3 regions of the Chromobacterium phragmitis genome follow, and region 1 is predicted to be linked to each of the others. Evidence: predicted binding sites of a transcription regulator. Region 1 holds the regulator's gene; each other region holds the start of a gene.

Region 1 (9,869 bases):
AGGCGAAGTTCAGCGTCAGGCCCAGCACCGGTTCGCGGGCATCGCGGGTGTTGAATATCCAGTAGCCGGCCCACAGCAACGTCGAGGCCAGCGCCAGCAGCACCCCCAATTGATTGGAGAGGTGAAGATCCAGCAACTGGCCGCGGGTGCCTATCACCAATACGCCCAGGTAGCAGATCAGCGCGGCGGCGGCGTCCCGGGCGCGCAGCTTTTGCTTCAGCAACGGCACAGCCAGCAGGGTCATCGTCAGCGCCCAGGTGTAGTTGATCGCCTGCGCCTCCTGCGCCGGCAGCAGCGAATAGGCTTCGAACAGCACCAGGTAGTAGGCGAAGGGATTGACCGCGCCGAACAGCAGCGACGCTTTCCAGTGCGCCCGGAAAGCGGCCGCCAGTTCAGGCAGCCGGCGTTGCCAGGCGAGGATGGACAGCAGGGACAGCAGCGAGGCGACGCTGGCGTACAGCACCAGCTGCATGGGCGAGAGGTGCTGCAAGCTGAGCTTGAAGGCGCTGGCGACGGTGGACCAGGCGAGCACGGCGCCCAGGCCGAAGGCGTAGGCTTTTTTCTGATTGGGTACGGACGACAACACGGCTCTCCGGGTGGTGGGCTTGCCGGTCGATGTTAACCACAAACAGCCGTTGCCGGCAAAGCGCGTCAGCCGCTTGCCAGCAGGCGGTTGAGCGCGCGGCTGACGCGCGGCGCGGTGGCCGAGGCGGCAAGGCCTATGGGGCCGCCGTTTTCGGCGCGGTAGTCGTCGCCGGCCAGGCCATGCAGCCTGACGGCCAGCGAGGCGGCGTCGAAGGCGTCCAGCCCCTGCGCCAGCAGCGCGGCGATGAGGCCGGTCAGCACGTCGCCCTGGCCGGCGGAGGCCAGCTCGGGGCCGCCGCTGGTGTTGACGCGGTAAAAGCCGTCGGGCCGCGCGATCAGGCTGCCGGCGCCCTTCAATACGGCCACGCAGTTGAAGCGCTCGGCCAGCCGGCGGACGTGGCGCACGCGGTCGGATTGGACTTCGCCAACGCTGGATCTCAGCAGGCGCGCGGCTTCGGCCGGGTGCGGCGTCAACACGGTGGGGGCCGCGCGCGCGGCGACGCGCTCCGCCAGTTCGTCGCGCGCGGCCAGCAGATTGAGCGCGTCGGCGTCCAGCACCAGCGGGCAGGGGCGGGCGATGGCTTGTTCCAGCAGGTGCGCCGCCTGCTCCTGTTGTCCCAGTCCGGGGCCGACGGCGAAAGCGTCTGCCGCCGGAAGTTCGGCAGCCTCGTCGACAGGGCGGACCATCAGCTCCGGCGCGGCCGGATCGACCGGCAGCCGGCCGTCCAGCGGACATAGATAAACTTTGCCGGCGCCGCCGGCCAGCGCGCTGCGTCCCGCCAGCAGGGCGGCGCCCAGCATGCCGGGCGCGCCGCCGACGACGGCTGCCGCGCCGTAGCTGCCCTTGTGGCTGTCCCGCGAGCGGGCGAGCGCCGCGGCGGAAGGGCGGTTGAGCTCTCCTTCGGCCGCGGGGTAAAGATCGAAAGGGCAGTCCAGCGGGGCCAGCTCCACCGAGCCGGCGAGGTCGGCGCCTGGGCCGCCGTACAGGCCGGGCTTGTGGCAGAGGAAAGTCAGGGTGTGGTCGGCGCGCAGCGCTGCGCCCTGGGGCTGGCCGGTGTAGGCATCGAGGCCGCTGGGGCAGTCCAGCGCCAGCCGAGGGCAGTCAATCCGGTCCAGCCGGCGCAGGATCTCCTGCCAATGGGCATCCAGCGGACGAGACAGGCCGATGCCGAACAGGCCGTCGATCAGCAGCGCGGGAGGGGGGGCGCGTTCGGGCAGCGCGCTCAGGATGGCGATGCCGTCGTCTTCCGCCAGCCGGCGGGCCTCCGCGCATTCCGCGCTGCCCGGCGGGATGGGCTGGTAGACCAGAGTGGGGTAGCCGCGGGCCTGCAGCTCCCGCGCCGCGTGCAACGCGTCGCCGCCGTTGTTGCCAGGCCCGGCGCAGATCAGCAGCGGCGCGCCGGCGGGCGCTCGCGCCGATACCCAGTCGGCGGCGGCCCAGGCGGCGCGCCGCATCAGGTCCAGCCCGGCGGCGGCCCGCTCCAGCCGGCGCAGCGCCTCCAGGCTCAGGATCGGGCCGCCATCCATGTCATTCCCCCCAGCGCGGCGTCAATGTCTGTTCGACGCCGAGTTGATCCAGGATGCGGGACACGACGAAATCCACCATGTCGTCCACGCTCTTGGGGTGTGTATAGAAGCCGGGCGCCGGCGGCAGGATCACCACGCCCAGCCGGGCCAGCTCCAGCATGTTTTCCAGATGGATGGCGGACAGCGGCGTCTCTCTTGGCACCAGCACCAGCTTGCGTTGCTCCTTGATGCAGACGTCGGCGGCGCGCTCGATCAGGTTGTCGCTCATGCCGTGGCGGATGGCGGCCAGCGCGCCCATCGAGCATGGGCACACCACCATCGCGTAGGGAGGGTTGGAGCCTGACGCGGCCGGCGCGAACCATTCCTCGCGGCCGTAGACTTCCAGCAGATCCGGCGCCGCCGGATAGCGCTGCAACAGCCACGCTTTCATTTCAGCCGGCCGGGAGGGCAGAGTCAGGTTCATTTCCTGTTTGGCCACCACCTGGGCGGCCTGGGAGCACAGCACCCACACGCGGATGTCCGCGGCGAGCAGGGCTTCGATCAGGCGCAGGCCGTAAGGCAGGCCTGAAGCGCCGGTGAGGGCGACGGTGACGGTTTTGCGGCGGGGCATCTGGCATTCTCCAGGGACGGGCCTGCGCGGCCCGTTAGCCCGGTTCAGTGGTCGGTGTGGAGCTGGCGGTGGCGGACCAGCACCTGGCGGTCGGCGAACAGGCGCGCCAGGTTTTCAATGATGAACACCGAGCGGTGCTGGCCGCCGGTGCAGCCGACGGCCACGGTCAGGTAGCTGCGGTTTTCCTTGCCGTAGCAGGGCAGCCACTTGGCTATCATCGCCTGGATGTCGGCTATCATCTCGGCCACTTCCTGGTGGCCGGCGAAGAAGTCGACGATAGGCTGGTCGCGGCCGGTGAACGGGCGCAACTGCGGGTCATAGTAGGGATTGGGCAGGCAGCGGGCGTCGAACACGAAATCGGCATCCTGCGGCACGCCGTGCTTGAAGCCGAATGATTGGAAGATCAGCGTCAGCCGGCTGCTGTCCGCGTCCACCAGCTCGCGGACCCAGCCGCGCAGCGCGTTGGCCGACAGCTCGCTGGTGTCGATGCGTGTTCCCAGCTCCAGCACCTCGGCCAGCATTTCCTGTTCCAGCCGTATGCTTTCCTCCACCGTGATGCCGGCATCGGAGAGCGGGTGGCGGCGGCGGGTTTCGGAGAAGCGCTTGACCAGCGTTTCCGGCTTGGCCTCCAGGAACAGCAGGCGTACGTCGATGCCCTGGGCTTTCAGCGATTCCACGACCTGAGGCAGCGCGCCCAGCGAGGGGCCGGAGCGGGTGTCCACGCTGATGGCGATGTCTTCGTAGCCGAAGTCGGCGTACATCGTCATCGCCTCGGGCAGCAAAGTGGCGGGCAGGTTGTCCACGCAATAGAATCCGGAGTCTTCCAGCGCGCGCAGCGCCACCGACTTGCCGGAACCGGACAGGCCGCTAATCAATATCAGGCGCATTTTCCTGGTCTCTCAAGAAGTTGGTGTGGCGCTCGATGAACTCGCGGGTGCTGTCTATGCCCCTGAGCTGCAGGATGTAGTTGCGCACCGCGGCTTCCACCAGCACCGCCAGGTTGCGGCCGGCGGCGACGGGCAGCACGACTTTGCGCACGGTGACGCCGATGATGTCCTGGGTTTCGGACTGGATGTTGAGCCGGTCCAGCGCCTGCATCGCCTGGTCGTTGGCCTTGACCAGGTGGATGATCAGTTTGAGCACTTTCTTGGGGCGGACGGCCGTTTCGCCGAAGATGGTGCGGATGTTGAGGATGCCCAGGCCGCGGACCTCCAGGAAGTCGCGCAGCAGCGGCGGGCAGCGGCCCTCCAGCGTATCCGGGCCGATGCGGTACAGCTCCACCGCGTCGTCGGCCACCATGCCGTGGCCGCGGGAAATCAGCTCCAGCGCGAGCTCGCTCTTGCCCATCGCCGAGTCGCCCATGATCAGCACGCCGATCTCGAACACGTCGAGGAACACGCCATGGAGCACGGTCGACACCGCCAGCGCGCGGGCGAGATAGATCCGCAGCACGTCCATCAGGTACGGGCTTTCCAGCGTGCTGCACATCAGCGGCACGTTGTGGCTGTGGCAGTAGTCGCGCAGCAGCCGCGGCACCGGCTGGCCGTTGGCCACCATCACCACCGACATGCTCTTGTGGAACAGCTGGTCCAGCGCGGTCTTGGCCGCCGACTGCTCCAGCTTGTTCAGGTAGTCCACTTCCGCCAGGCCCAGCACTTGCACCCGGTTGGGGTGGATGAAGTTCAAGTGGCCGACCAGCGCCAGCGTGGGGCGCTGGTCGTCGTTGCCGATGACGTTGTCCGAGCCGCCGGTGCCGGCGACCCAGGTCAGGTTCAGCTTCTGCTGGTTTTCCTGATACAGCCGGCGTACGGTGATGCTAGGCATGGGGCGTCCAGTCGCTAAGCAGCTTGTAGAGGTCGTCGCGCGCGTTCAGGCCCAGCATCTGCTCGCGCATCTGGCGGCTGGAGAACATCTGCGCCAGTTCCGACAGCACCTGCAGGTGCAGATCGGTGGCGTGTTCGGGCACCAGCAGCACGAACAGGCATTGCACTGGCTTGCCGTCCGGGGCGTCGAAGGGAATCGGCGCCTTCAGGCGGATGAATACGCCGGTCGCCTCCTTCAGGCCGCGGGCGCGGCCGTGGGGAATGGCCACGCCTTGGCCGAGTCCGGTGGAGCCCAGTTTTTCACGGCTGAACAGGCTGTCGAAGATTTCGCTGCGGGCGATGCCGCGGGTGTTTTCCACCAGCAGGCCCACTTGTTCGAACACCCGTTTCTTGCTGGCGACGTCCAGATCCAGCAGGATATGGTCCGGAGTCAGGATCTTGCCGATGAGATTCATGTTGGCTTATGCATGCGGCTCTTGGGGAAAGTCCGAATTCTACGTTGCCTTGATAGTACTGAAAACCGGCAAGCGCAAAGAAAAACGGGAACCGCGAGGCTCCCGTTGTCTTCAATCAGGCCTTACAGCGAAGCCTGGGTCTGGGAGGCTTCGCCCGAACCCAGCGCGCGGTGCTCGGTCAGTTTTTCCTTGTGCTTGAGCACCTGGCGGTCCAGCTTGTCCATCAGCAGGTCGATGGCGGCGTAGAGGTCGGCTTCGGAAGCTTCCACGTGGATGTCCTTGCCGGACAGGTGGACGTTGACCTCAGCCTTCTGGATCAGCTTGTCCACGGACAGGGTGACGGAGATGTCGATCACGTGGTCGACGTGGCGGGTAACGCGCTCCAGCTTGTTTTCAATGTATTCGCGCAGCGACTGAGTGACTTCCAGGTGCAGGCCGGTTACTTTGAGGTTCATACCCTAGCTCCTTCTGGTTTGTCCGCCCGGTCGGGTTGTCGGGCGGCATTGTATTCCTGAGGCGTCTCGGTTTTTATAGCGCCTTGCGCAGACTCACCGCCGGAATCTGCATGGCTTCACGATACTTGGCTACGGTGCGTCTGGCAACCTGTATTCCCTGCTTGGCCAGCGCGTCGGCGATGGCGCTGTCGGACAGCGGCTTGGCGCGGTCCTCGGCGTCTATCATGCCGCGGATGTGGGCCTTGATCGCGGTGGCGGAGCACTCTCCGCCGCTTTCAGTTTCCAGCGAACTGCCGAAGAAATACTTGAGCTCGAACAAACCTCGTGAACAGAGCAGGTATTTCTGGCTGGTGGAGCGGGAAACGGTGGATTCGTGCAGTCCCAGCTCTTCCGCGATGTCGCGCAGGATCAGCGGCCGCATCGCCACCTCTCCGCGCTCGAAGAACAACTGTTGACGCTCGACAATAGCTTCCGCCACTTTGAGTATGGTGTCAAACCGCTGCTGGATGTTCTTGACCAGCCAGCGCGCCTCCTGCAGCCGGCCGGACATTTCGCCGCCCTGGCCGCGGCTGTCTGCCAGCATGCGCTCGTACAGGCGGTTGACGCGAAGGCGAGGCATGGCGGCGCGATTGAGCTCCGCGGCCCAGCGGCCACGGAGCTTGCGCACGCTGATGTCGGGAATCACGTAATGGACGTCGCCGTGGCTGAAGCCGGTGGCCGGATGCGGGTTGAGGCGGGCGATCAACGCCTGCGCCTCGCGCAGCGCGGCGTCGTCGCAGCGCAGCAGTTTTTTCAGCTTGGCGTAATCGCGGCCGCCCAGCAGCGGCAGATGCTCGCGGACGATGGCCAGCGCCAGCGGGTGGCCGGGTTTGCCGCCGGGCAGGCGCCGCAACTGCAGTTCCAGCGATTCAGCCAGCGAGCGGGCGCCGACGCCGGCGGGATCGAACTGCTGCAGCAACGCGAGGCCGACGGCCAGTTCGTCGCTGTCCAGCTCCAGCTCCAGCGGCAGGTTGCCGGCCAGTTCGTCCAAGTCCTGCGGCAGATAGCCGTCCTCGTCCAGCTCTTCGATCAAGAGGCGCATCACCGCGCGGTCGCGGTCGGAGAGGACGATTTCGCCCAACTGCGTCAGCAGGTGCTCTCGCAGGCTGACCGGGCAGGGCACGTTGAGCATGGGGTCGAAATCGTCGTCGTCGCTTTTGCGTCCGCCCGCGCCCCAGTCCAGCAATTCGCCGGCGCTGTCGTCGCGGCTGTCGCCTTCGGCCGATTCGGCCGCGCCGTCTTTCTGCTCCGCTCCATTCGTCGCGGCTTCGCCGTCGCGCGGATCGTCGCCGCGCTCCAGCAAGGGATTATCCAGCAGGAAACGCTCCACTTCCGCCTGCAGGTCCAGCGTGGACAGCTGCAGCAGCTTAATGGATTGCTGCAACTGCGGCGTCAGCGTCAGCTGTTGGGAAACCTTGAGCTGAAGTGACTGTTTCATCATTTACAGGTGGAAATGTTCGCCGAGGTAGACCTCGCGCACTCTTTCGTTGTTGACCAGTTCTTCCGGCTGGCCGGAAGCCAGCACCGAGCCGTCGCTGATGATGTAGGCGCGGTCGCAGATGCGCAGCGTCTCGCGCACGTTGTGATCGGTGATCAGCACGCCGATGCCGCGCTCCTTCAGGAAGGAGATGATTTTCTGAATGTCGATCACCGCGATCGGGTCCACGCCGGCGAACGGCTCGTCCAGCAGGATGAAGCGAGGACGGGTGGCCAGCACGCGGGCGATTTCCACCCGGCGGCGCTCGCCGCCGGACAGCGACAGCGCGTTGTTTTCTCGCAAATGGCCGATGTTGAGGTCGTCCAGCAGCAGGTCCAGCTCTTTTTCCAGTTCTTTGCCCTTGAGGCCGGAGATTTCCAGGATGGCGGCGATGTTCTCTTCCACCGTCATCCGGCGGAAGATGGACGCTTCCTGCGGCAGGTAGCCGAGTCCCAGCTGGGCGCGCTGATGCATCGGATAGCGGGTGATGGCTTCGTCGTCCAGGCGGATGTCGCCGTCGTCGGCGCCGATCAGGCCGACGATCATGTAGAAGCTGGTGGTCTTGCCGGCGCCGTTGGGGCCGAGCAGGCCGACGACTTCGCCGCTTTCGATGCTCAGCGACACGTCCTTGACCACGGTGCGTTTTTTGAAGCGCTTCTTCAGGCGGGATACGGCGAGTACGCTGCGCTTCATGGCTTGGAGGCTCCAGCGGCGGGCTTGGCGGCGGCCGGCTGCGACGCGGCGTTCTTCGGCTGCAGGATGACGGTGGTGCGGCCGCCCTTGCCGGCATTGGCGCCGCCGCCCATCACCTGGTAAACCTCGCTCTGGGTGTCGTAAGTGATCACGTTGCCTATCACCAGGTCGCCGTTGCGTTTGACGCGGGCATTGCCGGTCAGCACCGCGAAGTGTTTGGCGCTGTCGTAGTCGAGCTTGCTGGACTGGCCTTCGATCCAGCCGCCGTTGTTGTCCAGCTTCTGACGGAAGGTGACGATGCGGCCGCTGGCTTGCAGCGTCTGGTTGCCTTGCTGGTCCTGCATGGCCACGACTTTGTCGGCGTTCAGGCGCAGCGTGCCCTGGATCACCACCACATTGCCGGTGCAGGTGGAGATCCCCTTGGTCTGCTCCATGGTGCAGCCGTTGTCGCTGGTGATCTCGATGGGCTTGTTGCGGTCGGCCTGCTCGGCGTGCGCGAACGAGACGGCGGACAGCAGCAGGCCGGCGAGCAGGAGTCGGGTGTTATTTGGCATAGATGATCTTGGTCTTTGAGTGCAGATTGAGCACGCCTTGGGACTCCAGGTAGCTGAAGCCTATGGAGTTGGCCACCGAGTTGCCGTGGTAGATCACCGACGGCGCCTTCGAGCTGGCGAAGCGCTTGCCGGTGTCGACGAACATCGCGCTGCTCACCAGCTTGGTTTCGGGCTGTTTGCTGTCTGCGGGTTTGATCAGGACGACCTTCTTGTCGAAGTAAGCCTGCTGGTTCTTGCTGTTGTAGCGGCCGGTTTCGCCGGTCACATGGTATTGCAGCACGCCCTGCTGGTATTGGTACAGGTCGGGGTTTTCGAAGTAGGCGTCGGGTTTGCCCGGGTATTGCCACATGCGGCTGGCGACCAGCTTGTCCATCAGCCTGCCCTGGGCGTCGTAGCGGATGGCCACCAGGTTGTCCGCCACGTATTCGGGCTTGTCCGGGTCCAGCTCGCGATGGCGGGTATCCCAGCGCGAGATCTGATCCAGCCACAGCGTCAGCATCGCGGTGAGGCCGATCAGCAGCACCGGGAAAAGGCGGTGGGAGCGCAACAGCTTGATCATGCCAGATACCGCGCGAGCACGCCTTCGAACGTGCCTTGGGCCTGCATGATCAGCTCGGCCAGCTCGCGCACCGCGCCGTGCCCGCCGGGGTTGCCGGTCACGTAATGGCAGTGCTGGCGAACCTGCGGCGGGGCTTCGGGGACCGCCACCGCCAGGCCTACTCGGGTCAGGATGGGCAGGTCGATGAGGTCGTCGCCGATGAAAGCGCACTCGTCGGGCGCGAAGCCGGTTTTGTCCAGCAGGTCGGCCAGGGCGACTTTCTTGTCGTGCACGCCGCCATAGTAGTGGTCTATCTTCAGCGCCCGGGCCCGGTGCTCGACGCAGCGGTCGGCGCGGCCGGAAATGATGGCCAGCTGCACGCCGGTGCCCTGCAGCAGGCGCAGGCCCAGACCATCCTGCACGTAGAAGGACTTGCTCTCTTCGCCTTGGGCGTTGTAGTACAGGCGGCCGTCGGTGAGGACGCCGTCCACGTCCATGATCAGCAGCTTCACCTTGCGGGCCTGCTCGGAAATCATACGCATTGCTTGTCCTTGCAGCCGCCAGCCATGCGGTTGGCGGCTGCGATGTTCGATATTTAAAACACGCCGGCGCGCAGCAGGTCGTGCATGTGAAGCACGCCGGCCAGCTTGCCCTGGGCGTCTACGACCACCAGGCTGGTGATCTGGTGCTGTTTCATCAGGAAGCCAGCTTCGGCGGCCAGTTTGTCCGGCTGGATGGATCGCGGCTGGCGGCCCATCACCTCGTCTATCTTCAGGCTGTAGAGGTCGGCGCCCTTTTCCAGCGTGCGGCGCAGATCGCCGTCTGTATAGATGCCGTGCAGCGTGCCGTCGGCGTCGCTGATGGTGACCATGCCCAGCCGTTTTCGCGACATTTCCAGCAGCGCGTCTTTCAACAACGTGCCTGGCGCGACGCGGGGCAGGGCATCGCCGTCGTGCATCAGATCCTTCACGTGCACCAATAGGCGGCGGCCCAGGCTGCCGCCCGGGTGGGACAGCGCGAAATCGCTCTTGCCGAAGCCGCGCACTTCCATCAGCGTCACCGCCAGCGCGTCGCCGAGCGCGATCTGCGCGGTGGTGCTGGTGGTGGGCGCCA
Region 2 (9,869 bases), 2.3 Mb from region 1:
CGCAGCAGGCGCATGATCTGCAGCACGCGGGTCTGATTGGTGTCCACCTTGCCGCCCTCCAGCGCGTGCGCGGTGGTGACGAAAGGGCCGTGGAACAACGCGAAGCGGTTGTTGCCCGGCGCGCGCAGGCAGACGTCCAGATCCTCGGCGGTGCCGACGTTGCGCGCCATCCACCGCGCGCCCGGATAGCGCTTGGGCAATTGGTCCAGTATCGGCGCCAGCACCCGAGTGGAAGGACCGGCGAAATCCAGCACCATGAAATCCACCCGGCTGAACAGATCGGCCTGCAGGCCCGGGGTCAGCATGGTCTGGTCGTAGGCGGCCGGCTCCAGCGCGAAGCGCAAGCCCAGCTTCTGCAAATCGTCCAGCTCGCGCAGCATGTGCTCGGCCACCACCATGCCCGGCACCGGCTCCAGCACGAAGATCACGCTGCCGGCCGGCATGCCGCGCAGTTGGGGGTCCTCCAGCGAAGTCATCGCGACATGGACGAAGGCGCGTCGGTAAGCCAGCAAGCGGAAGATGTCCATATTGTGCAGCGTGGCCAGCAGCAGCCGGTCGAACTCCTGCTGCTTGCCCGCCTCGATGTTGCGCTTGCCCTGGCGGACGAAAAAATCATAGGCGACGACGCGCTGCTGGCGATCCATCACCGGCTGGTGGGACACGAAGCCCAGCGTGGGAGGCAGCTCCGCCGGCTCTTCCTCCGGCGGCGGTGTGATGACGGCTGGCGGCGGCTCCGGCCTTTCCTCCTCCGGCTCCGGCTCCTCTCCGTGCGTATTCTTTTTCAGACGTCCGGCCAATCCATCTATCAGATTTTTCAGCATGGTGTCATCCCGAGGTTGAACTGGCCCTGATCCCGCCCGGCCGGTATAGCTGAATTCTAGCCGATACGCCCCGCAATTCTCGGCGTTTCCACCCGCACATCGCCGCATTGCGCGCGATGGCGCAGCGCATGGTCGATCAACACCAGCGCCAACATGGCCTCCGCGATGGGCGTGGCGCGGATGCCGACGCAGGGATCGTGGCGGCCATGGGTTTCCATGGTCACCGCCTCGCCCTGCTTGTTGATGGAGCGGCGCGGCTGGGCGATGGACGAAGTCGGCTTGATGGCGATGGACACATCGATCTGCTGGCCGGTGGAGATGCCTCCCAACACGCCTCCTGCGTGGTTGCTGGCGAAGCCTTGCGGCGTCAGCTCATCGCCGTGCTCGCTTCCCCTCTGCGCCACGCAGCCGAAGCCGGCGCCGATCTCCACGCCCTTGACCGCGTTGATGCTCATCATCGCGTAGGCGATGTCGGCGTCCAGGCGGTCGAACACCGGCTCGCCCCAGCCCACCGGCACATTGTCGGCCACCACGCGCAGCCGCGCGCCTATCGAATCCAGGCTCTTGCGGATGCTGTCCATATACTCTTCCAGCCGCGGCACGATATCCGGATCGGCGCTGAAGAAGGGGTTGGCGCCCACATGCTCCCAGCCCTTGAACGACATCTGCACTTCGCCGATCTGGGTCATGTGGCCGCGGATGACGATGCCGTATTTCTCGCTCAGCCATTTTTTAGCGATAGCGCCGGCGGCGACGCGCACCGCGGTCTCGCGCGCCGACGAGCGGCCGCCGCCGCGCGGATCGCGGGTGCCGTATTTATGCCAATAGCAGTAATCGGCGTGGCCGGGACGGAAAGTGTCGGCGATATTGCCGTAATCCTTGCTGCGCTGGTCAGTGTTGCGGATCAACAGCGCGATCGGCGTGCCGGTGGTCTTGCCCTCGTAGACGCCGGACAGGATCTCCACCGTGTCCGGCTCGCGGCGCTGGGTGACGTGGCGGCTGGTGCCGGGCTTGCGCCGGTCCAGCTCCAACTGGATGTCGGCCTCGGTCAGCGCCAGTCCCGGCGGGCAGCCGTCCACCACGCAGCCTATGCCTGGCCCGTGGCTTTCGCCGAAGGAAGTTACCGTGAACAAGCGTCCCATGCTATTGCCAGACATCTGCTTTTCCCCTGCTCCGTTTCATATCCTGATCGATTCTAGCATGGCGCGCGGCGCAGCCGGCCCGCACGCCAGACAGATGCCAAAAGCATTGAAACCCAAACCGGACGCTGGCATTCTTTTTGCATAGCAAGGCGATGCGGCGCTGGCCGCCCTTCCCGCGCGGAAGGCCCACCCATCGGACAGGAGTCTGCAATGAACGCATCGACGCAAGGCCTCGCGCGCAAGCTCGGAGGCTGGCAATTATGGGGCATCGCCGTCGGCCTGGTGATTTCCGGCGAATACTTCGGCTGGAGCTATGGCTGGGCGCAGGCCGGCACCTTGGGCTTCCTGTGCGCCACCGTGTTCGTGGCGCTGATGTACGCCGCCTTCATCTTCAGCTTCACCGAGCTGACCACCGCCATCCCGCACGCCGGCGGGCCGTTCGCCTACGCCCGCCGCGCCTTCGGCCCGCTAGGCGGCTTCCTCGCCGGTTTCGCCACCCTGTGCGAATTCGTGTTCGCGCCGCCGGCCATCGCGCTGGCCATCGGCGCTTATCTCAATGTGCAGTTCCCTTGGCTGGCGCCGAAATGGACCGCCTGCGGCGCTTATTTGGCGTTCATGGCGCTGAACATCGCCGGGGTCGGCATCGCCGCGATGTTCGAACTCGCCGTCACGCTGCTGGCCATATTTGAATTATTGGTGTTCATGGGCGTAGTGGCGCCGGGCTTTAGCTGGGATCACTTCCTGCATCATGGCTGGGCCGGACAGGACGCCTTCCATTGGGGCGCGGTCGGCGGCATGTTCGCCGCCCTGCCGTTCGCGATCTGGTTCTTCCTGGCGATAGAAGGCGCGGCGATGGCGGCCGAAGAGGCCAAGGACCCGGCGCGCACCATTCCGCGCGCCTATATCGCCGGCATCCTCACCCTGGCGGCGCTGGCTTTCGGCGTGATGATCATGGCCGGCGGCGCCGGCGACTGGAGCCGGCTGGCCAATATCAACGACCCGCTGCCGCAGGCGATGAAGCGGATTGTGGGCGAGCACAGCGGCTGGCTGCACATGCTGGTGTGGCTGGGCCTGTTCGGCCTGGTGGCGTCCTTCCACGGCATCATCATGGGTTATTCGCGGCAGATCTTCGCCCTGGCGCGGGCCGGCTACCTGCCGCGCGCGCTGGCCGCCGTCCATCCGCGCTTCAAGACGCCGCACCGCGCCATCCTGGCCGGCGGCGCGGTCGGCATCGCCGCCATTTTCAGCGACGATCTGGTGCAGATCGCCGGCCAGCCGCTGACCGCCAACATCGTCACCCTGTCGGTGTTCGGCGCCATCGTCATGTACATCGTGTCCATGCTGGCGCTGTTCCGGCTGCGCGGCCGCGAGCCGGCGCTGTATCGCCCCTACGCCGCGCCGGGCTACCCCTGGCTGCCAGCGCTGGCGCTGAGCTGCTCCGTCATCTGCCTGATCGCCATGATTTATTACAACTTGCTGCTGGCCGCCATCTTCGCCGCCATGCTGGCCGCCGGCTACCTGTACTTCCTCGCCACCGCCCGCCAGCGCGCCGAAGCCGGCGTCGACGCTCAGCTGCAAGGTTCGGCTGAGATTGCCGCCCAGCCCTCCCCCACGATCCGGAGCCAGACATGAGCCACGCCATCACCATAGGCCCGCGGACCTATCGCTTCGCCGACTTGAAAACGCTGATGGCGCGGGCCAGCCCGCTGCGCTCCGGCGACCAGCTGGCCGGCCTGGCCGCCGCCAGCGCCGAGGAGCGGGTGGCGGCGCAGATGTGCCTGGCCGATCTGCCGTTGAGCGTCTTTCTCAACCAGGCGCTGATTCCCTACGAGGAAGACGAGGTGACGCGGCTGATCCTGGACAGCCACGATGCGGCCGCCTTCTCTACCGTGTCCCACCTGACCGTGGGCGGCCTGCGCGACTGGCTGCTGTCCGACGCCGCCACGGCGGAAACGCTGGCCGCGCTGGCGCCGGGCCTCACGCCGGAAATGGCGGCGGCGGTGTCCAAGCTGATGCGCAATCAGGATTTGGTGCAGGCGGCGAAGAAATGCCGCGTGGTCACTGCCTTTCGCAACACCCAGGGCCTGCCGGGCCGCATGGGCGTGAGGCTGCAGCCCAACCACCCGGCCGACGACGCGCGCGCCATCGCCGCCGCCACGCTGGACGGTCTGCTCTACGGCGCCGGCGACGCGGTGATCGGCATCAACCCGGCCGGCGACAGCCCGGACGACATCCGCAACCTGCTGACCTTGCTGGACGAGGTCCGCCAGCGCTACGCCATCCCCACGCAAAGCTGCGTGCTCACCCACGTCACCAGCACGCTGCAGCTGATCCGCCAGGGGGCGCCGGTGGATCTGGTGTTCCAGTCCATCGCCGGCAGCGAGAAGGCCAACGCCGGCTTCGGCGTCAGCCTCGCCGTGCTGGACGAGGCCCAGCAGGCGGCGCGGGAACTGAAGCGCGGCACCGTGGGCAACAACGTGATGTATTTCGAAACCGGCCAGGGCAGCGCGCTGTCGGCCAACGCGCACTGGGGCGTGGACCAGCAAACTTGCGAGGCGCGCGCCTACGCGGTGGCGCGGCGCTACTCGCCCTTGCTGGTCAACACCGTGGTCGGCTTCATCGGCCCGGAGTACCTGTACAACGGCAAGCAGATCCTCCGCGCCGGCCTGGAAGACCACTTCTGCGGCAAGCTGCTGGGCCTGCCGATGGGCTGCGACATCTGTTACACCAACCACGCCGAGGCCGATCAGGACGACATGGACGCGCTGCTGACCTTGCTGGGCGTGGCCGGAACGCATTTCATCATCGGCGTGCCCGGCGCCGACGACATCATGCTGGGCTACCAGAGCACCTCCTTCCACGACGCGCTCTATCTTCGCAATGCGCTGGGACTGAAGCGCGCGCCGGAATTCGAGGACTGGCTGGAAGCGATGGAAATCACCCGTGGCGGCAAGCTGCTGCCGCAGGATAGAAACCAGCGCCTGCTGGCGCTGATGGAGGGCGTGGCGTGAAAGAAAAGCAAAATCCCATCACCGAAGACGGCTGGGGCGAGCTGTCCCGCCTCACCGCCGCCCGCATCGCGCTGGGCCGCGCCGGCAACAGCCTGCCCTGCCGCGAAACGCTGCGCTTCGCCCTGGCCCACGCCCAGGCGCGCGACGCGGTGCACACGCCGCTGGACGCCGCCGCGCTGGCCGGAGAGCTGGCGGCCGACGGCCACCGCGTCATCGACATCCACAGCGCCGCCGGCAGCCGCGCCGAATACCTGCAGCGGCCGGACCTGGGCCGCAGGCTGGACGAGGCCAGCCGCGCGCGGCTGCTGGCCGAAACCGGCAAAGGCTGCGACCTGCTGATCCTCATCGCCGACGGCCTGTCCTCGCGCGCGCCCGCCCTGCACGCGGCGCCATTGCTGCGCGAGCTGCTGCCGCGGGTGCGGGAGATGGGCCTGAGCGTCGGCCCACTGCTGATCGCGCGCGAGGCGCGGGTAGCGCTGGGCGACGAGGCCGGAGAAATCATGGGGGCCAAGATGACCGCGATGCTGATAGGCGAGCGACCCGGCTTGAGCTCGCCGGACAGCCTGGGCCTGTACCTGACCGCCGCGCCGCGCGCCGGCCGCAGCGACGCCGAGCGCAACTGCATTTCCAATGTGCGGCCGAACGGCCTGCCCTACCCATTGGCCGCGTTCAAGCTGGCCTGGCTGATAGACGCCGCGCTGCGCCAGCCTACCGGCGTGGCGCTGAAGGACGGCAGCGCCGCCGATCCGCGCTGGGCGGCGCTGGCGGCGAGGCAGGCCAGCTTGGTCAGAAACTAGCAAACGAAGCAAACCACGTATCCGGCGCACCCCAACTCCCTTCAAGCCTGCCGCCGGGTGGCAGGCCCGAGGTTTTAAGCGGCTGCTTGTTTGAGCCCCGCGACGTTAGCGCGCATCGCTGAGCGAATCTGGAAGATTCGCACGCAGAGAGTTCAGCCGCGCCTCGGGCCTGGCGGGACCCGGCGGGGAGCCGAAGGCCAGGCTTGCAGGGTGGCCTTTAGGGGTGGAGGGGATATTTGGCCACGCAAATATCCCCTCCCTGCTCGCCGGGCAGCCCCGGCTATGAAAACCCATCATCCGCGCAGCGGATTCAAATGATAAGAACCGTCAACACACTCACCACGGCAAGCTGCCGCCCTGGCGGCGATACCAGCCGGTGACCGACAAGCGCTGCCGCTTGGCCGGCAATACCTCATGCCAAAAACGGTCGGCCAGGAACAGCACCAGGGTGCCGGCCTCCGGCTCCACGTCGATGAACGCTTCGCAAGCTTGGTCCAGATACAGCCGGATCTGGCCGCCGGCATCGGCCGGCCAGTTTTCATTGAGATAGAACACCGTGGTCAGGGTGCGCGCGTCGTCGTCCTGAAAACGGTCCAGATGCTTTTTATAGAAGGCGCCTTCCGGGTAGACGGCGAAATGCGACTCCAGCTCGGCCAAGCCCAGGTACAGGCCGCGGTTCACTGCCTGCATGATCTCGTCCATCGCCGCGTGATAAGCCCGTACCGCCGGCAACTCGTCCACCTGGTCCAGCCACAATACGGAGTCGGAGCGGATCTCGGCGCGGCGCGCCTGGCCGCCGGAGCGGCCGGTGGCGGCCTCGTGGAAGCGGCCCTCGTCCCACACCTGCAGGCAGGCTTCGCGCAGATTGGCGACCCATTCCGCCGGCAGGGCTTGAGGAATGACGATCCAGCCCTGGCCGGCCAGGGTGTCGAGTACGGCGTCGAGTTCGAATTGCAGCGCGGTCATGTCGAAGTTGTCCAGAAAACGGGCTGACGCTTTCTACCACATGCCGCACCCGCTGGCGAATGTCGAATATCAATCCTCGCCAGCTTATCCAGCCGAATCGGAGCGGCGCCGTCTCCGCGCCCTGCTCGCACACAGGTTGCCAGCGGGTCTGGCCTCCGCTCTCCAGACAGGCCTGCCGCGGACCGCGCCATTGAAAAAGGGAGCGGAAAATGATTCCGCTCCCTTTTCAAAAAAACGACTGCTTATGCTTTCGGAGGCGTGCCCTCGGCATTGGCCACCACGGCATCGATTTGTATCATCGCGCCGCGAGGCAAGGCGCCAACGCCCACCACCCGCCGCGCGGGAACGCCGCCCGGGAAGAAGGTGGTGTAAACCTCGTCCACCGCATCCATATCCGCGATGTTTTTAAGGAAAACATTGACCTTGACCACATCGCCCATCGCGTGGCCTATGCTTTCCACGATGGCCTTGATGTTGTTCAGGCACTGCGCGGCCTGCTCTTTCACGCCGCCGGCCACCATTTCATCCGTCTCGGGATCCAAAGGCAATTGAGCGGAAAGATGGTTGTAATGGGAGAATGCCACCGTTTGCGTAGAAAGCGGGCAACGGGGAGCGTTTTCAGTGTTATGCGCTTTGATCACGATGCCGTGCCTGTCTTCAACCGCTTGCGGCGGCGTGCCGTCTCCATGCGATACCACCGCTTCAATTTGCACCAGAGCGTCCATAGGCAGCGCAGCGGCTTCCGCCACGGTGCGCGCCGGAACATAACCCACTGCCCGAGCGATGGCGGAATCCGGGAAGCACGCGCGGTAAGCTTCGTTCACCGACTCGATGTCCGACAGGTTTTTAAGGAAAATATTGATTTTGACAATATCGTCAAACGGCACGGCGATATTTTCCAGAATCGCCCGGATATTCTTCAAACACTGGGCAGCCTGCTCTCTTGCTCCGCCGGCGACCAGCTTTCCGGATTCAGGATCAATCGGCAATTGAGCCGAGATATTGTTGTAATGGGAAAAGGCTACCGATTGGGTAGACAAATGGCTGGTCGGCGCATGGCCGGTCTCGCTTGCGATCTTAATCAGGTCGCCCGCCTGCGGCGCATTGGGAATGGTGCCTTCGCCATTGGAAAGCAGAGCCTCTACTTGCAACAAGGCGCCCATCGGCAAAGCCGCGACCGCGACAGTCGTCAAGGTGGGGACATAATCCGGGAAGAAGCCGGAGTACACCGCATTGACCGCATGCATGTCCGAGATATCTTGCAGGAAAATGGTGATCCTCACCACGTCGCTCATCTCATGGCCGATGCTTTTTATAATTTCCTGGATATTTTTGAAGCATCTTTCGGCCTGTTCTTTCACGCCGCCAGCCACCAAGCGCCCCGTGGCCGGATCCACCGGCAACTGAGCCGACAGATTGTTGTAGTGCGAGAAGGCTACCGTTTGGGAATATGGCCCCATTCCAGTCGGCGCCTTTTCCGAATTCCTTGCCAGTACCGCGTTGAAACTACTCATGATGGTATACCTGTTCAGTTCAAATTCATCCGCAGCATGGCCGAATATATATCGCCTCACCATCGGCGGCCGCCGCTCCATTGGCATTACCATTATTTAATCCGCTTCACTGCAAGATAAAGTCTTGGCAAAGCCGAAATCAGCCAAGAGCGAAACCGAGAGGAATGGAAGCAATGCAATCAAGATTCCGGATTTTATCGGCTCATCGCCCAGAGCTGTCAATACGACACGACAACAAAACAAAGCGAAAAGAATCAATTCGAATTGAGTAAAAGGCCGCCGCCACAGGACATAACCATCCATCATGTCGCATATTCAACTAAAACTGCTCTTTAATGCTAATACTTCACACTGCCATTTTCTGCACACCTGCTCTTTAAAACTGCACGATCAAACATATTCAGCAGAAGCCGGATTTGACAATGATCAACCTCAGCTGTATGCGGCGCCAAATGATTCGTTGCTTTTCACGGTTTTAAATGAGAAGGTGAACAGTAAACTACAGCGCTGCCAATGACTCGCCAGCCGGGCAAAGCCGTTCCCGAGCGCGGCGCGAATTAAGATACGCGAGAGGCCGCATGGCATCATCCATGCGGCCTCTCGCCACAAAAAGAAATGAAAACGAGCCCTGAAATCCAAGGCCCGCCGCCTATCCAGCCAAGCCTGCTCAATAATTCTCCGCCACCGCGTCGCAGCGCCCCGCCAGCCAGTCCAGCGCCAACGGGAAGTGGTCGCGCGGCGCGTCCGGGTGGGTCAGCAGCGACACGTGGTTGTAGTCGTGCAGATGGCCGGCCCGCCGTCCCAACAGGTGCAGCCTCGACAGGTGCGGGCCGGATTCGTCGCGGAAGCGGCGCACGTCTTCCGGGTGGCCGCGGCAGGGATCGTTGGCGGCGGCGAAGTACAGGATCGGCGGCAGATGGCCGGCTTCAGCGGCGGCGGCGTAATCGAAACCGTCGTCGCTGTCCACCCAGGGCTTGGGCTGGGCCCACAGCTTGCTTTGCAGATGGCTCTTGTCGCTTTCGTCGTCGGCCCCCAGCCGGATGCGACGCGCCGGCAGGTAGCCGAAGGCTCGGATCAGCCAGCGCGAAGCAGTGTTCCACATGAAGTCCACTTCTATCAGCTTGTTCAGGTTGCGCACCCTCACGCTGCGCTTGGCGCCGAAATACACCGCGCTCGCCACCTGGGCGGCGATTTCGGGATAACGGACCAGGCAGCTCGTCATGTGCACGCCGCCCCAGGAGTGGGCGATCCAGTGCGCTCGCTGGCCGCCGCTCTTTCGGCGCACGAATTCATGCAGCGCCGGCAGATCCTCACAGATGGTCTCGGTCTGCCCATGTCGGGAATGCGGCCCGATCTTGGGCGTGCTGCGTCCTCTGCCGCGCAGATCAGCCACATACACGTCGTAGCCGGCATCCGCCAGGAAATGCGCCAGCCCCTTGCCTGTATCAGTGTAAAAGATGCGGCCATTGGCCATCACGCCATGCGCCATCAGCACCGGCTCGCCTCCGGGCCGTCCGATGCGCTTCAGGAACAGGCGCTCTCCGCCCCCCACCGGCACATACAAATCCTGCTGCAGTTTCTCCATGCTTTCCTCGCTCGGTGATGCCATCGCCGTCTG
Region 3 (9,869 bases), 310 kb from region 1:
CGCATCGACCCGTTCTTCGACGAGCCGACCGTGTTCATGCACTGCGACGTGATCGATCCGGCCGACGGCAAGGGCTACGACCGCGACCCGCGCTCCATCGCCAAGCGCGCCGAAGCCTACCTGAAGGCGTCCGGCCTGGGCGACACCGCCTACTTCGGCCCGGAGCCGGAATTCTTCATCTTCGACGGCGTGACATGGGGCACCGACATGTCCGGCTGCTTCGTCAAGATCAAGGCCGAAGAAGCGGCCTGGGCGTCGGCCGAAGAGTTCGAAGGCGGCAATATGGGCCACCGTCCAGGCATCAAGGGCGGCTATTTCCCGGTGCCGCCGGTAGATTCCTCGCAGGACATCCGCTCCGCGATGGTGCTGCTGCTGGAAGAGCTGGGCGTGCCGGTTGAGGTGCACCACCATGAAGTGGCCACCGCCGGCCAGAACGAGATCGGCACCAAGTTCAGCACGCTGACCCAGCGCGCCGACTGGACCCAGATCCTGAAGTACGTGGTGCACAACGTGGCCCACAGCTACGGCAAGACCGCCACCTTCATGCCTAAGCCCATCGTCGGCGACAACGGCTCCGGCATGCACGTCCACCAGTCCATCTGGAAAGACGGCAAGAACCTGTTCGCGGGCGAAGGCTACGCCGGCCTGTCCGACACCGCGTTGTACTACATCGGCGGCATCATCAAGCACGCCAAGGCGCTGAACGCGATCACCAACCCGGGCACCAACTCCTACAAGCGCCTGGTGCCGCACTACGAAGCGCCGGTGAAGCTGGCCTACTCCGCCAAGAACCGCTCGGCCTCCATCCGCATTCCGCACGTGGCCAGCCAGAAGGGCCGCCGCATCGAAGCCCGCTTCCCGGATCCGCTGGCCAACCCGTACCTGTGCTTCTCCGCGCTGCTGATGGCCGGCCTGGACGGCATCCAGAACAAGATCCACCCGGGCGACGCCGCGGACAAGAACCTGTACGACCTGCCGCCGGAAGAAGACAAGCTGATCCCGACCGTATGCGCCAGCCTGGATGAAGCCCTGGCCGCGCTGGACAAGGACCGCGAGTTCCTGACCCGCGGCGGCGTGTTCTCCAACGAGTGGATCGACGCCTACATCGAGCTGAAGATGCAGGAAGTGAACCTGACCCGCATGACCACCCACCCGGTGGAATTCGCGATGTACTACTCGCTGTGATCGCCGGAAACGGTTGAACAGCGCCGTCCCCGCTCCGGCGGGGATGGTTTTTGCCCGATGAGAAAAGCGGCCCTGCGGCCGCTTTTCTCATGCCTGCGCGCCAGGGCCTCCGAATCAGGCCGCCTCTCGCTTGCGCATCATGATCTGCAGAATCTGGACATCCGTCTGCGCCATGCCCTGGGTGGCCAGCCGGCCCAGGTTGGCGATGGAGGCGTCCACGCCGCGCTCGACGATGCCCTCGTCGCCGCTGACGCAGGCGCCGTCCAGCGCCATCAGCACCGCCTTGTACGCGGCCGCTGCCGAGGTCGACACTTTCATCGCGCAGCTGTTGGAGGCGCCGTCGCAGATCATCCCCGCCACGTCGCCTATCATGCTGGAGATCGCCATGCCGGCGGCCTTGTAGCCGCCGCCCAGCAGCAACGCCATCCCCGCCGCCGCGCCCATCGACGCGGTGGTCACCGCGCACAGCGCGGACAGCTTGGGCAGCCGGGAGTGGATGTACACCGCCATCAGATGCGACAACATCAGCGCCCGCGTCAATTGCTCGCGGCTGGCGTGGACGTGGCCGGCCACCACCACGACCGGCATGGTGGCGGCGATGCCCTGGTTGCCGGAGCCGGAGTTGCTCATCGCCGGCAGCGTCGCGCCGCCCATCCGGGCGTCGGACGCGGCGGCGGTGCGGGTGAGGATGCGGGTGAGCAGACCGTCGGACAATAGCCCGGCGCGCATTTGCCGCTCAAGCGTCGCGCCGATGTGCAAGCCGTACTCGCCGCGCATTCCCTCCCGCGACAGCGCCTCGTTGAGCGTGGCGGCCTCGTGGATGAAGTCCAGCTTCTCCAGCGGCGCCTGGGTGGCGAAGTCGTAGATGTCGCGCGCCGAGGCGTCGGCGAAATCGTAATCGCCGCCCTCCTCGCCCGCCGACGGGCTGCCGGCGTGGAAAACAGTTTCGCCGTTGCGTTCGATCAGGACCACGTTGGCGTGCGCGTCGGCGATGCAGACTCGGGCCTGCTCGCCGCCGGCAAAAACCCGCGCTTCCGAGTACAGGATGTTGGGCACGTCGGCGATGGCCAGCGCCACCCGCCGCTCGGCGACCATGCGCTTGCCGGCCGCCACCGCCTCGCCGCTCAAGCCTTTGAGCACTTCCAGCTTGCCATCCGGATCGCCGCCCAGCGCGCCGACAGCGGCGGCGATCCGCAATCCTACGGCGCCGGTGCCGGGCACGGTGACGCCCATGCCGTTCTTCATCAGGTTGGCCGATACCCGCGCCTCGATGCGTTCCGGCGCGCGGCCCAGCTCGCGGACAGCGATGGCTGCCGCCAGCGCCAGCGAGATGGGCTCGGTACAGCCCAGCGCCGGCACGACTTCCTTGCGCGCCGCCTTGACGAAACCGGGCCACAGGCCGATTTTAGGATGGGATTGAGTCATGGGATTCCACACTTTCATTCACGCCCGCCGGCAAGCGGCGCGGCTGGGTACCGGTTTCTCGCCGGCGACGGTCAGGAAAAGGCCAGGAACGGCGATACGCACAGCAATGCGCCTGTGGCGATGATGATCTTCAGCGCCGCTCCCTTGTACTGGTGCAGGAAAGGAACGCGGTAGACCAGGTAGGCCGGGATCAGACACCCCACCAGGCCGAACACCGGGCTGCAGATGGAGGTGAAGCTCAGCACCGGCGCATTCAGCACGATGGCGCCCCAGGACAGCAGCACGGTGAACAGCATGATGCCCTTGCCCACCCAGTCCGGCCGGATGCGCTCCTCCGGCAGCACCCGGCGCAACAGGTTCATCGCCAGCCCCTGACAGGCCTCTCTGAACCCCAGGTACACGCCGAAATAGGCTGTCATCACCGCGAAGATATTGAGGATCAGGCTGAACAGCTTCACCATGTCGCCCGGCATGCTGCTGGCCACCATCGCCAGCGCCGAGATGTTTTCCCGCGAAGCCCGCACCGCCTGTTCATGCCCCATCGCCAGCGTGAACGACACCGCGTAGAAGAAAACCGTGACGAATAGGATGCCGAAGGCGATGTTCATCGCCCGCATCGCCTTGAAGCGCGCCACCTCGCGCGATTGCTCCCGCGCCCGGTAGGAAATCACCATCGGGCTCAGACTCTGGATGAACAGGATGGAGGTCAGCGTGAACGGCAGCATGATCACCGCGTCCCGCAGCAGATGGCCCAGCGATGGAAACGCGCCCACATTCACCAGATTCCACTCCGACACCATGGACAGGCCCAGCACCGCCACGACGCCCAGCTTGGTCAGCACCATGCCGGTGGAGATGCGGAACAGCACTCTCTCCCCGCGCGAGGCCAGCGCCACCAGCAAGCACATCAGCGCCAGCCCGTAAAACGGATTGGCCGACAGCAAGCCTTGGGTCACGCCGAAGCTGTGCAGGAAGGAGGCGCTGTCGTTGGTGATGGCCGTGGAATAGACGAAGACCCAGATCACCAGCATGACGAAGTACAGCGCGCCCAGCAAAATGCCCCAGTTCCGGCCCAGATAGCCGCTGATCACGCTGGGGTAGTCCTTGCATTCCGGCGATGCGGCCAAGGTGTTGATGAACAGCCGCTGAAACAGATACATCGCCGGATAGCCGATGATGGACGACAGCAGAAACACCCACAGCCCCATCAGCCCCACCTGCACCGGCAGGAAGACGATGCCGGCGCCGATGGCCATGCCTATGCTCATGATGACCCAACCGCGGTCCGTGCTGTCGAAACGTATGGCCTGCCGCCATTCCTCTTCGCTCATTCCCGCGCGCTGGGCTGCGCTCTCTCTGGGCTGGACGCCCGCCAGGCTGATGCTCATACCGAGTTCCCCTCTAATGATTTCACATGTCGAATCATGATTCCCGCCCCCAGCCGGGGGCGCGGCTTCTCCGCCCGCGCCGTGCTTGCGGCCCGCGCTTTGTTTCCTGGCGTCCTCAGTCCGCCCTCATTCCCGGCACTGCTTCAGGTAGCGGTAAAGCGTGGGCTCCGAGATATCCAGCGCCAGCGCCGCCTTGCCGATGAAGCCCTTGATCGAGAACAACCCCCGCTTGTCCAGTTCGCGCACCGCCAGCATCTTCTCCTCGCCCGACAAGCGCGCCGGGTCCAGCGGGTACTGGCCCAGCACGCTGCGCATGATTTCCTCGCCGACCTCGTCCACGCCCGCCGACAACACCTCCTGGTGTTGCTCGTCGGACAAATCCGCGGGCAGCAGGGACAGGAACGCCTCCTTGGCTCGCTGATAGCGGCTGTCGTCCGAATTGACGCAGAACATCGCCACCGCACGGCCCTCATCGTCCTTCAGCACCAGCGTGGACGAGCGCAGCAAAGCACCGTTCCGCGTCTTGCTGCGGTAGTTGAGACGGAAGTTTTCCCGGTTCTTGCCCGAGCATTCCTGCGCCATGCGCAGGGCCAGGTCCGTCGCCGGCGCGCCGACGCTGCGGCCGGACAGATGCCCGTTGCGGATGACCTTGAGGGAAGCGTTCAGATCGGACAGGTCGTGCACGGCCACCTCGCTGTCCGGCCCCAGCAGGGCCGCCACGAAGTCGGCGAGGATGTCGGCGTCGATATGCAGTTTCATAGGCGTGATAAAAAATTATTTTTCGGAGAGTCTATCTATCACGCTTCGGCCATGTCACTTGCAACCACGGCGGCGATTGATGCATGTCAATACCATTCTTATCGTCCGCCCATCGCGCGCCAGCCCGAAAAAGCCCCGCCGGCATCCGGCTGTGACGGCGGCAACAGATTTGCTTATCATTCACGAGCCTCCTCTGAATTCCATCGGCCATGAAAACACTCGCGTTCAGTCTTTTATTCGCCTGCGGCCTCGCCCAGGCGGCCACGATCTACAAATACGTGGACCCGCAAGGCAACGTCACCTACACCAACGTGCCCATCCGCGGCGCGCAACCCATCAAGCTGAACCCGCTATCGTCCTATCCCGGCCAAAAAGCCAAGCCGCGCGGCGGCTCCGCCTCCGCCGACAAGCCGGCCGCGTCCGGCGGCTACCCCAGCGTGGACGCCGATACCCAGAAGCAGCGCGATGGCGGCCGCAAGAAAATCCTGGAGCAGGAGCTGGCCAACGAGGCCAAGGCTCTGGACGCCGCGAAGAAGGCGCTGGCCGACGGCAAGGCGGTGCGGCTGGGAGACGAGGCCCGCAACTACCAGAAATACCTGGACCGGGTGCAGAAGCTGCAGAACGAAGTCACTGACCGCGAGAAGAATGTCGCCGCGCTGAAGAAGGAATTGGGTCTGCCATAGCCATTTGCACCAGATTGGTGCAAACTGATATCGATACTCGCGTCCCGCCCCCGGCCGAACGGCCCGGCGGCTGGCGCGTTTATTGCTGAGACCTGCCCGACGCCACCACCAAGCCCCTACCCATGACGATACCCAGCTTTGCCGGCCTGGAGCTGCTGGACACCCCGGTGCTGATCTGCGACGCCGACGCGGCGCTGCGCTTCGTCAATCCCGCCTGCGAAAATCTGCTGGCCCTGGGCAGCCGCGAGCTGCTGCGCCACGCGCTGCCGGATCTGTTCCAGCCCTGCCCGGCGCTGAGCCAGGCGCTCGCCACCGCGCTCGGCCAGGGCGCCAGCTACATCGAGCACGACCTGGAGCTGAAGCCGCTGCACAACGACGCCGCGCTGCACGTGATGCTGTCGATCACGCCGATAGACGCGGAGGGCTGCCAGGCGCTGATCGAGCTCAGGCCGCTGGACCAGCAGCTGAAGATCGCCAACGAGGAGCGCTCGCTGCTGCAGCACCAGGCCAACCGCGAGCTGATCCGCAACCTGGCGCACGAGATCAAGAACCCGCTGGGCGGCATCCGCGGCGCGGCGCAGTTGCTGGAGCACGAACTGGCCGACCGGCCGGAGCTGAAGGAATACACCGAGGTCATCACCGAAGAGGCCTTGCGGCTGCAGACGCTGGTGGACCGGCTGCTGGCCCCGCACCGCAGCCACAATCGCAGCCAGGTCAACATCCACGAGGTGCTGGAGCGGGTGCGCAGCATCGCGCTGGCCCAATATCCGCAGGGCCTCGCCATCGTCCGCGACTACGACACCAGCCTGCCGCTGCTGACCGCGGACAAGGAGCAGTTGATCCAGGTGGCGCTCAACATCGTCAACAACGCGGTGCAGGCGCTGCGCGGCCAAGGCCGGGTCACGCTGCGCACCAGGGTGGCCCGGCAGATCACGCTGGCGCGCAAACGCCACCAGCTGGCATTGAAATTGCAAATCGTCGACGACGGTCCCGGCATACCCGACGACATCCGCGACCATATTTTCTACCCGCTGGTCACCGGCCGCGCCGAAGGCACCGGCCTGGGGCTGACGCTGGCCCAGGCCTTCGTCCACCAGCACGGCGGCAGCATAGAATTCGAGTCGCGCCCCGGCCAGACCTGCTTCACCGTGCTGCTGCCCTTCGGCAACGACGCGGGATAACGACAAAAGAACACGAGGAGAACGCCATGGCCAAGCCGGTCTGGATCATTGACGACGACAAGGCGATACGCTGGGTGCTGGAAAAGGCGCTGACCCGCGCCGGCATCGCCTACGACAGCTTCGCCAGCGCCGACGACGCGCTCAACGCGCTGTACGACGACAGGCCGCAAGCCATCATTTCCGACATCCGCATGCCCGGCACCGACGGCCTGAAGTTCCTGGCCAAAGTGAAGAGCGACCACCCACAGCTGCCGGTGATCATCATGACCGCGCACTCGGATCTGGATTCGGCGGTGTCGGCTTTCCAGGGCGGCGCCTTCGAATACCTGCCCAAGCCCTTCGACATCGACCAGGCGGTGCTGCTGATCGAGCGCGCGCTGGCGGAAAGCCAGGCCCAAGGCGTGGGCGCCGACAGTCCGGAAGCGATGCCGGTGCTGCTGGGCCAGGCGCCGGCGATGCAGGACGTGTTCCGCGCCATCGGCCGTCTGGCCCAATCCCACGTCACCGTGCTGATCACCGGCGAATCCGGCACCGGCAAGGAGCGGGTGGCGGAAGCGCTGCACCGCCACTCCATCCGCGCCGGCAAGCCCTTCATCGCGCTCAACACCGCGGCGATACCGAAAGACCTGCTGGAGTCCGAGCTGTTTGGCCATGAAAAAGGCGCCTTCACCGGCGCGCTGGCCACCCGCCGCGGCCGTTTCGAAGAGGCCGAGGGCGGCACGCTGTTCCTGGACGAGATCGGCGACATGCCGACCGAGCTGCAAACCCGCCTGCTGCGGGTGCTGTCCGACGGCCATTTCTACCGCGTCGGCGGCCACACGCCGATCAAGGCCAATGTGCGGGTGATCGCCGCCACCCACCAGAACCTGGAGCAGCGCGTGCGCGACGGCCTGTTCCGCGAAGACCTTTACCACCGTCTCAACGTGATCCGGCTGCGGCTGCCCCCGCTGCGGGAACGGCGCGAGGACATCCCGCTCTTGGCCCGCCATTTCCTCGCCAAGAGCGCGTCCCAGCTGGGCGTGGAGCCCAAGCGGCTGTCCGAGGCGGCGATGGCCTTGATCCAGCGCAGCGCCTTCAGCGGCAACGTTCGGGAGCTGGAAAACCTGTGCCAGTGGATTTGCGTGATGGCGCCGGGCCAGACCGTGGAGATCGCCGATCTGCCGCCGGAACTGCGCGAGCCGCCGACCGAGGGCGGCGGGACCGCCAGCGGCGAATGGGACCGGATGCTGGAAGAAGAGATCCGCCGCCGCCTGCGCGCCGGCGACGTCGGCATCGTCGACGAGCTGACCCGCCGCTTCGAAACCACCTGCATCCGCGCCAGCCTGGGCCATACCGGCGGCCGGCGGGTGGAGGCGGCCCATCTGCTGGGCTGGGGCCGCAATACGCTGACCCGCAAGATCCAGGAACTAGGGCTAGAACAGGATAGTCACCATCAATGACTATTAAATAAATAACAAAAATTACCGGCTTATTTTCAATAATATTTGATAGGATAGGCAAACTTTTCCCCGCCCGAATATCCGATGTCCCGTCTGCCCATCCTGCTGGCCTGCCTGTGTCCGCTGCCCTCGCTGGCAGCGGAACCTCTGCGGATAGGCGTCAGCGACGCGCTGACCCGCCCCTATGTGATAGAAGACCCATCCACCGGCAATCCGCCGCGCGGCCGCGCGATAGCGCTGGCCCAGTCCGCGCTGCGCGCCTGCGGCCTGCACGGCCATTTTCAGCGCTTGCCCGGCAAGCGCCTGGTGCAGAATCTGGCGCTGGACCGGCTGGACGGCGCGCTGCTGCTTTCCTATCAGCATTCGCGCCGCGACAAGATGGCCTATCCCGTGCGCGACGGCCTGGCCGACGCATCGCGCCGCATGGCCACCTTTCAATACGTTTTCTACGTGCGCGACGACAGCGCGCTGCGCTGGGACGGCTCGCGGTTGCTCGGGCTGAACGGCGCGGTCGGCGTCAACCGCGGCTGGTCGATAGGACACGACTTAATGGCGCATGGCATCTCGGTGGAGAACGGCGGCAACATCGCCGACAACTTCTCCAAGCTGACCGCCGGCCGTATCGAGGCCTACGCCTTGCATCGCCAGGCCGGCGACCTATACCTTCTCAGCCACCCCGACCTGAAAGTCCGCCGGCTTTCGCCGCCCTTTCTCAGCAAGACTTACCACTGGGTTTTCAGCCGCGGCTACGCGCGCCGCCACGCGCGCGAAACGGCCTGCGTATGGCGTCAGTTGCCGTCTCTGCGGGCGCGCTATCTGCCGGACAGCCGCTAGGCCTCAGCCGAAACGCGCCAGTTCCTTGTCCCAATCCAGCCTGCCGTCGCCGGATGCGTCCGCGTTTCCCGCCGGCGGAAACCAGCACACCTCGAACAGCAGCCCGTCTGGATCGTGGCCGTAGACGCTCTTGTGCGCGCCATGGTCCTCTTCCATGCCCAGCTTGCCGATCTCGGCCAGTTGGTCGCGTATCCGCTTCAGTTCGTGGATGGTGTCCACCTCCCAAGCCAAATGGTAAAGCCCGGCGGCCGGCTGGCGCGGGTCCGGGGTCTCGCCGCGCGGGCTGAACGGGCCCGAGCGCTGCTGGCCCAGATTGCGCTGGAACAGCGCCAGATCGTGGTCGTTGTCTGAGTGCGCGGCCTGCGCGAACACCGCGCGTTCCGATACGGCGCCGCCCTTGGGGCGGAAGCCCAGCACGTCGCGGTAGAAAGCGGCGCTGCCGGCCACATCGCTGACGTAGAGCACGGCATGATTGAGTCGTTTGATGCCCATCGAGATTCCTGTTTTAACGAAAACGGCGCCGGTCTCCGCCCGGCGCCATCGCAGCCTGCCATTCTTTCGTCATTTTTCCAAGCATCTCGATCAGGGCAAGACCTCGCGGACTTCGGCCAGCAAACGGCCATCCTCTCCCAGCATCCGGTGCCCGCGGCCGTAATGGTCGCCGCAACAGCGTCGATAGGCGAGCATCCCCGACCATGGAAACAGCCTCGGCAACCGGAAGTAGCGGCGGTCGGCGAAGGCGGGCCGGATTCCTGCCTGCTCGAGGATGGCGCCGAAAGGCAAGTCCGACTCCACCAGCCGCCGCTTCCATCTGGGCTCGAACGCCAACAACTCTATCCGTATCCAGGCGGCGACATGGGAACGCTGCCCTTCATCGAGCAGCAGGATCAGCCTCTCCAGCCGGCGGGCGTCATGGCGCTGCCACAGCCGGCGTATCCGCAAGCGGCAATGACGGCTGCGCTGCAGCGCGCCAGT

The links. The regulator sigma-54, encoded in region 1, starts transcription at its own class of promoters, with help from an activator protein. The targets are predictions, from matches to a motif close to CTGGCACGCTTCATGCTT.
Region 2: a site for sigma-54 is predicted at 2,089-2,106, ahead of eat (ethanolamine permease). Genes of this name have one in related genera too.
Region 3: a site for sigma-54 is predicted at 5,511-5,528, ahead of glnL (nitrogen regulation protein NR(II)). Genes of this name have one in related genera too.

Annotation. Positions count from the first base shown of each region.
Region 1 is NZ_CP029495.1:304,407-314,275, reverse strand. It holds gene DK842_RS01565 (DMT family transporter) at 1-583, opposite strand, end outside; gene DK842_RS01560 (NAD(P)H-hydrate dehydratase) at 652-2,112, opposite strand; gene DK842_RS01555 (flavin prenyltransferase UbiX) at 2,114-2,722, opposite strand; gene rapZ (RNase adapter RapZ) at 2,767-3,609, opposite strand; gene hprK (HPr(Ser) kinase/phosphatase) at 3,590-4,546, opposite strand; gene ptsN (PTS IIA-like nitrogen regulatory protein PtsN) at 4,539-5,000, opposite strand; gene hpf (ribosome hibernation-promoting factor, HPF/YfiA family) at 5,123-5,455, opposite strand; gene DK842_RS01530 (RNA polymerase factor sigma-54) at 5,529-6,932, opposite strand; gene lptB (LPS export ABC transporter ATP-binding protein) at 6,936-7,664, opposite strand; gene lptA (lipopolysaccharide transport periplasmic protein LptA) at 7,661-8,218, opposite strand; gene lptC (LPS export ABC transporter periplasmic protein LptC) at 8,208-8,777, opposite strand; gene DK842_RS01510 (KdsC family phosphatase) at 8,774-9,298, opposite strand; gene DK842_RS01505 (KpsF/GutQ family sugar-phosphate isomerase) at 9,352-9,869, opposite strand, start outside.
Region 2 is NZ_CP029495.1:2,814,170-2,824,038, reverse strand. It holds gene DK842_RS13505 (EAL and HDOD domain-containing protein) at 1-821, opposite strand, end outside; gene aroC (chorismate synthase) at 878-1,978, opposite strand; gene eat (ethanolamine permease) at 2,174-3,595, shown strand; gene DK842_RS13490 (ethanolamine ammonia-lyase subunit EutB) at 3,592-4,974, shown strand; gene eutC (ethanolamine ammonia-lyase subunit EutC) at 4,971-5,771, shown strand; gene DK842_RS13480 (2OG-Fe(II) oxygenase) at 6,108-6,737, opposite strand; gene DK842_RS13475 (RidA family protein) at 6,980-8,251, opposite strand; gene DK842_RS13470 (alpha/beta fold hydrolase) at 8,919-9,836, opposite strand.
Region 3 is NZ_CP029495.1:609,892-619,760, forward strand. It holds gene glnA (type I glutamate--ammonia ligase) at 1-1,185, shown strand, start outside; gene DK842_RS03030 (L-cysteine desulfidase family protein) at 1,300-2,610, opposite strand; gene DK842_RS03035 (SLC5/6 family protein) at 2,682-3,998, opposite strand; gene DK842_RS03040 (helix-turn-helix transcriptional regulator) at 4,125-4,757, opposite strand; gene DK842_RS03045 (DUF4124 domain-containing protein) at 4,967-5,440, shown strand; gene glnL (nitrogen regulation protein NR(II)) at 5,563-6,621, shown strand; gene ntrC (nitrogen regulation protein NR(I)) at 6,648-8,060, shown strand; gene DK842_RS03060 (substrate-binding periplasmic protein) at 8,145-8,894, shown strand; gene DK842_RS03065 (VOC family protein) at 8,898-9,386, opposite strand; gene DK842_RS03070 (hypothetical protein) at 9,477-9,869, opposite strand, start outside.